Regions from separate parts of the Rhizobium sp. BK112 genome, predicted to be linked through region 2. Evidence: riboswitches for the same ligand, from Rfam matches in the RefSeq annotation. Region 2 holds a riboswitch; each other region holds the start of a gene.
The links. Region 2 has a riboswitch for cobalamin ahead of bluB (5,6-dimethylbenzimidazole synthase). Riboswitches for the same ligand answer to the same signal wherever they lie in the genome.

Region 1 (2,195 bases), on a different contig from region 2:
GCAGGCGCCGCGTGCGCTCCCCACTCCAATCATATGTCATTCTTCCATCTCCTTGGGATAAGGAAGTAGTCCCCGCGAAACCGGGTTCAACAGAGATGACGCGATTTGCTTGTGTAAGGCTGGATATGATCAGGACTCGCTAAAGCATCGGTCCGAAAATCGGAATCGATTTTCGGACAGCGCGATGCGAGGATTGAAAGTGTCCGAGCGTCCTTGTGCGTCCGAAAGGACGCACGGCGCTCTAATGCTGGAAGCGCAGAGACCAGCGTCGTCCATTGCTGGTCATGCGAATGACGGCGAGCGGCTCGATGTCGCTCAGCCAGAAAGAGGAGAGCGGCGCCTGAAGCACATGGGCGACCGCCGCCCGGATGACGGCTGCGTGACTGACGGCGATCACATGGCCGCCGAGGGCGGATTCGCTCTCCATCCAGTCGGCGACGCGTGTTCTCAAATCAAGAAGGCTCTCGCCGCCATGCGGGGCCGCTTCCGGATCGCTCATCCAGGCCATGAGGCTCTCAGGCTCTTCCGCCTCTATCGCGGCGATCGATCTGCCGGCCCAGCGGCCATGGTCGCAGTCGCGAAGCGCCGGATCGATCCGGGCTTGGAGGCGGAGCGCGTCAACAGTCTGGCGGGCGCGCAAAGCGGGGCTCGTGGCAACGCGATCGGCGCGGGGCAGGGCGGCCATCCTGTCGGCTTCTTCCGCCGCCTTGCCTTCCAGCGGTTCGTCGAGCGGGAACAGGGCCTTGCGGCTCGCCATCGTCGCGCCGTGGCAGATCCAGGTGAGGCGCGTATTCACGGTCGTTCTGATCTCCCGGAGTGCGGCTGTAGCGGCGCAGGACGGCCCTTGGCCGGCTTGTGAAGTTTCGTTGACAGTCTCTTCGGCGTGCAGATATAACCGTGCTGTTGCGGGTTTGGAAGCCGGTGGAAATCCGGCGCGGTCGCGCCACTGTGACCAGCGTGTCGAAAGCTCTTCGCGCTGGAAGTCAGACCCTACTGCACAAGCACTCTTTCGACTGAACGCGTCATTCCCGGAGGAATACATGTCTGACACCACTTTTGCGCCCGTCGCGGCACCGGCGCCGATCCCCCTGGGAGAGATCCTGCCATGGGCGATCTTCGGTGGCCTGCTGATGCTCATCGTTCTCTATTTTGTCGGCACCGAGGAAGGCGCGATGGCGCTGTTCAACGGGATGTATGTGCACGAATTCGTGCATGACGGCCGTCATCTCCTCGGCTTTCCCTGCCACTAAAGCGCGTCGCGATCTTTCAGATTCGCGCCTCACTTTAGGTCTTTGTTTTCGCATGTCGTTATCGCAAAATCGCTGCACACTTTTGCGCGACATGCTTTAGGGGAGTTCCTGACATGGTTGGAAATCTTCTGCTTCGCGGCATGCTCGCGGGCCTGATTGCTGGCATCCTCGTTTTCGCTTTTGCGCATATCTTCGGCGAGCCGCTGGTCGATGCGGCGATCGCCTTCGAGGAGGCGAGTGCCCAGGCGGCCGGTGAAGCTGCCGAACCTGAAATCGTCAGCCGCGCCACGCAGGCCGGTCTCGGCCTTTTCACCGGCGTCATGGCCTACAGCGTTGCCGTTGGCGGGCTCTTCGCTCTCGCCTTCGCTTTCGTGCACGGCCGTTTCAGCAGCCTTTCGGCGCGCGGCACCTCGGCCGTCATCGCCATTGCCGCCTTCGTGGCGATCGTCCTCGTTCCCGGTATCAAGTATCCGGCCAACCCGCCGGCGGTCGGCAATCCCGATACGATCGGCGTCAGGACCGAACTGTTCTTCCTGATGATCGTCGTCTCGCTCGCCGCGCTGATTGCCGCGGTGGCGCTGTCGCGCCGCCTCGCGGGGCGTTTCGGTCTCTGGAATGGCGCGATCATCGCCGGAATCGCTTATCTCGTCTTCATCGGCGTCGTGCTCTATCTGCTGCCGCCGATCAACGAGGTGCCGGAGAACTTCTCGGCGATGGTCCTCTGGCGGTTCCGCACGACTTCGCTCGGCATGCATGTGATCCTCTGGACAACCTTGGGCCTTGCCTTCGGAGTGCTGGCGGAAAAGCGGCTTGCCGTTAAGGACGGGCAACGCGGCCGGCCGGCAACGGCATTTCACTGAACGCATCGAAGGGCGCCGCTTGCCGGCGCCCTGAACTTTTCGGGCGGCCATGACAAGCAGCAGAACCATACCACTCGTGTCGACG
Region 2 (2,195 bases):
GGATGATGCCGAGCACGCCGATTGGGACGTTGATCCAGAAGATCCAGTGCCAGGTGAGATAGGTGGTGAGGAAACCGCCGATCGGCGGCCCCATGATCGGGCCGATCAAGGCGGGAATGGTGAGCCAGGCCATGGCGTCGACGAGTTCGTGGCGCGGCGTTCCCCGGACCAAAAGCAAGCGGCTGACAGGCGTCATCATCGAGCCGCCGGCGCCCTGGATCAGCCGCGAGATGACAAAGGCCGTGATCGAGTTGGAGAAAGCGCAGGCGACCGAGCCGATCATGAAGACGAAGATCGCCATGCGGAAGATGTTGCGCGCACCGAACCGATCGGACATCCAGCCGCTGATCGGGATGAAGATCGCCAGTGCCACGAGATAGCTGGTAACGGCGAGCTTGAGCGCGATCGGCGAGGTGCCGATATCGGCTGCGATCGCCGGCAGGCTGGTGGCGATCACGGTCGAATCCATCTGTTCCATGAACAGGGCGACCGCAAGGATCATGGGCGTGAGGCGGGGCACGGGCAACCGGGATGCTGCGAGGGACTGTATCGTCCATACGCCTTCGGTGGTGATAAGGCCATAGAAACTATGGATGAAGGAGCTTGTCGAGCCGCTTCAAACCGACGCGGGAGGGTGCGTGGCTCAACGTGGTTCCCGACTGCGTCCTCGGGCCGGCTTGCCGTCGCCGCGCTTTCCTGAAATAGATGCGCCGTCAGGTGCCCGCCATCAACGCGGGAGAATCGGGAATCCGGTGCAAGGCCGGAACGTGCCCAACGCTGTAAGGCCGACGCTTGCCGCTTCATCTCGCCACTGGCTTCTCGCCGGGAAGGCTGCGGCAGACGGATGACGCCGAGTCAGAAGACCGGCCTGGCAAGATTGACCGATCCGCGCGGACGGCGGGCGGTTGCGTTGTTGGGGATTTGACGATGCGACCCTTTGATGAGGATGCCCTTTCGGCGGCGTCCGGTTTTTCCTTGGCCGAGCGCGAGGCCGTCTATCACGCGATCAAGACGCGGCGCGACGTTCGCAGCCAGTTCCTGCCCGATCCCTTGCCTGACGATGTCGTGGAGCGGCTGCTGACGGCCGCCCATCATGCGCCCTCCGTCGGCTTCATGCAGCCGTGGAATTTCATTCTGGTGAAAAGTGCCGCGGTCCGGGCGCGCGTCCAGGACGCCTTTGTGAAGGCCAATGAGGAGGCGGCGCTGATGTTTACCGGCGAGCGGCGGCAGGCATACCGCTCCCTCAAGCTCGAAGGCATCACCGAGGCACCGCTCGGCATAGGCGTGACCTGCGACCCCACCCGCAGCGGCAGCGTGGTGCTGGGGCGCACCCACAATCCCAGGATGGATAGCTATTCCACAGTCTGCGCCATCCAGAATCTCTGGCTTGCGGCGCGGGCGGAAGGGGTCGGCATCGGCTGGGTCAGCATTTTTCGCGAAGGCGATCTGAAAAGCATTCTCGGCATACCCGAGCATATCGAGGTGGTCGCTTGGCTCTGTGCCGGTTTCGTCGATCTGCTTTATGACGAGCCGGAACTGTCCGTCAAAGGCTGGCGGCAGCGTCTGCCGCTCCAAGAGCTCGTCTTCCATGACGGGTGGGGACGCAACGACCCGTAGCAATCACTGCTGTTGAGGCTGCGGCCCCGGCGTTGCCGGATTGGCGAGGTCTATCGAGCCTTGATCACCGGCAAGGAATTGCGGGCCGACCTGGCGGACCTTGTTCTGCACGGGATCGTAGGGGCGCTCCGGGACGGATGGTTGCGGTGGGGCTGCGGCAGCATCCTTCGCCGTGGGATTGGTGCGGATGGTGGTGATCGAACCTTGTTGCGGCGGTTCGCTTGACGGCTGCTTGCCGCGCATCTCATCGTAGTAGGCGGTGAGATTGCAGGCGCAGGAGGACTTTTCCCCCGGCGTGCGGTTCTTGTAGGCAAAGGCGTTTTTCATGGCGCTGTAGGGCGTGCCCGTTGCGACCGAGATCATGTTCGAGGCTTCGGTGCTCGTCACGTCACGATAGAACAGCTCGGTCTCGATACCCGGGCACATCTTGGCGCACGTCTGGGCGTCGCGGCCGAAATCGACCGAAGTGGCGTTCGAGCTGATCGGGAAGAAGCCGCCGTCGCAGGTGCGCACGCACATGGTGCTGACCGGCGAGAGCATTTCGGCCCGCGGCAGGCCGTAGCGCGGATCGACCTCTT
Region 3 (2,195 bases), on a different contig from region 2:
CGACTGGCTCGGGGAGATGATGCCTGAGGACAAGCAGCGTGTTGTCGGCGAATTGAAGCGCCAGGGCTTCATCGTCGCCAAGGTCGGCGACGGCATCAACGATGCTCCGGCGCTGGCCGCTGCCGATATCGGCATCGCCATGGGCGGCGGCACCGATGTGGCGCTGGAGACCGCGGATGCCGCCGTGCTGCACGGACGCGTCGGCGACGTGGCGCGGATGATCGAACTTTCCAAACGCACGATGGGCAACATCCAGCAGAACATCAGCATCGCGCTGGGGCTGAAGGCGGTGTTCCTGGTGACGACGATCATGGGCATTACCGGGCTCTGGCCGGCGATCCTCGCCGATACCGGCGCCACTGTGCTGGTGACGATCAACGCGCTGCGGCTGCTTCGGATAAAGATATAAGCATTCCCCGACTTCATCCTCCGGCGCCCGTCACCGGCGGGATGTCCCATCGACGATTCGGGCCTGATCTCGAATCGAAATCTTTGGACCGGTCATAGGTCGGCTCCCCTCGTGGGGCTTCTCCACAGCCTGCTGTCTTTAAGCTTTGGTTATCCATGTTCTTCACAGGAATGTAGCGATTTCAAACCTGTCGTAACGCAACGCACAAACCATCCGTTGACGCGAATTTGGATTGGCGTACTATATCTAGTGTTCGAGGTTCCATCGATTCGTAAGGATCGATGGCTAAGACGGGAATTCGGTGCGCTTCGCCATCATGGCGCGGCAATGCCGGAGCTGCCCCCGCAACTGTAAGCGGTGAGCAACTGTCCGATTTCAGGTCACTGGAGCATGATGCTCCGGGAAGGCTGGGGCAGGGTGCATCGACCCGTGAGCCAGGAGACCTGCCTCGAACAAAACGTCCACGGGCGGGGTGTCCGGAAGGTCGCGTTTGCATGGCTGCGGGGATCTCCGCATCGCGTTTCGCAGGCCCGAACCTCCGCCCCTGAAACCTTCGCATTGAGCCACTTCGGGGTGAAGTCATGTCAGTATCTCAATTCAGGCTGCCACCCGCGCAATATAAAGGGCACGTCGCGCCCGGCGGCTGAACGAGCCGCATAGCTGCAAAATACAGAGCCTTTTCGACGGATATCGAGAGATTTCCGATCGATGTCCTGCGTCCCAATCGCGTCGTCACGAGGAATACTATGACCATTACCGTCTACAGCAAGCCTGCCTGCGTCCAGTGCACTGCCACCTACCGCGCCCTCGACCGTCTGGGTGTCGATTATGACATCGTCGATATCTCGCAGGATGCCGAAGCGCTCGATCGGGTCCGCAGCCTCGGCTACATGCAGGCGCCTGTCGTCATCGCCGGCGAGCAGCACTGGGCGGGCTTCCGCCCCGACATGATCAGCGCGCTCTCCTGAGTGAGGACAAGCGGTGGGGTTGATCGTCTATTATTCCAGCCGATCCGAAAATACCCATCGGTTCGTCGCCAAGCTCGGACTGCGCGCGGCGCGCATTCCGACCGGTGGCGTTGACGCGTTCCATATCCACGAACCCTTCGTGCTTGTTGTGCCGACTTATAGCGGCGACGGCGGCAAGGGTGCCGTTCCCAAGCAGGTGATTCGTTTCTTGAACGATGCGGAAAACCGAGGACACATCCGCGGCGTGATTGCCGCGGGCAACAGCAATTTCGGCGAGACATACGGGCTCGCCGGCGACGTGGTCTCGCGGAAATGCCTGGTGCCGTACCTCTACAGGTTCGAGCTCATGGGCACGGAAGACGACGTCGCCAACGTCAAACACGGGATGGAACGATTTTGGACACGGGAACAACTCTGACGCGGGATGCGGGCGCAAAACCGCATAACACTTTTGCTCATCCCGCAGGCCAACGCCCTTTGAAAGCGGCGGAAACGCTCGACTATCACGCGCTGAACGCCATGCTGAACCTCTATGACGAGGATGGGCGGATCCAGCTCGACAAGGATCGTTTGGCGGCCAAGCAGTATTTCCTGCAGCATGTGAACCAGAACACGGTGTTCTTTCACAATCTGAGGGAAAAGCTCGATTACCTCGTGACCGAGGGTTATTACGAGCAGGAGGTTCTCGACCAGTATTCCTTCAATTTCGTGCGAGACCTGTTCGACCAGGCCTATGCCAGGAAATTCCGTTTCCCGACCTTCCTCGGCGCCTTCAAATATTACACCAGCTATACGCTGAAGACCTTCGACGGAAAGCG

Region 1: linked by a shared signal. The riboswitch ahead of FHT75_RS19670 (CbtB domain-containing protein) and the one ahead of bluB (5,6-dimethylbenzimidazole synthase) in region 2 are both predicted to bind cobalamin.
Region 3: linked by a shared signal. The riboswitch ahead of nrdH (glutaredoxin-like protein NrdH) and the one ahead of bluB (5,6-dimethylbenzimidazole synthase) in region 2 are both predicted to bind cobalamin.

Annotation. Positions count from the first base shown of each region.
Region 1 covers NZ_JACHYZ010000007.1:24,193-26,387, reverse strand. Annotated here, with positions in the region: gene FHT75_RS19675 (histidine phosphatase family protein) at 242-796, opposite strand; adenosylcobalamin (AdoCbl) riboswitch at 885-1,027, shown strand; gene FHT75_RS19670 (CbtB domain-containing protein) at 1,041-1,250, shown strand; gene FHT75_RS19665 (CbtA family protein) at 1,364-2,110, shown strand; gene FHT75_RS19660 (hypothetical protein) at 2,160-2,195, shown strand, end outside.
Region 2 covers NZ_JACHYZ010000009.1:206,792-208,986, forward strand. Annotated here, with positions in the region: gene FHT75_RS23930 (MFS transporter) at 1-502, opposite strand, end outside; cobalamin riboswitch at 699-887, shown strand; gene bluB (5,6-dimethylbenzimidazole synthase) at 928-1,617, shown strand; gene FHT75_RS23940 (DUF2865 domain-containing protein) at 1,621-2,195, opposite strand, start outside.
Region 3 covers NZ_JACHYZ010000027.1:20,999-23,193, forward strand. Annotated here, with positions in the region: gene FHT75_RS34900 (heavy metal translocating P-type ATPase) at 1-409, shown strand, start outside; cobalamin riboswitch at 649-875, shown strand; gene nrdH (glutaredoxin-like protein NrdH) at 1,156-1,377, shown strand; gene nrdI (class Ib ribonucleoside-diphosphate reductase assembly flavoprotein NrdI) at 1,391-1,795, shown strand; gene nrdE (class 1b ribonucleoside-diphosphate reductase subunit alpha) at 1,774-2,195, shown strand, end outside.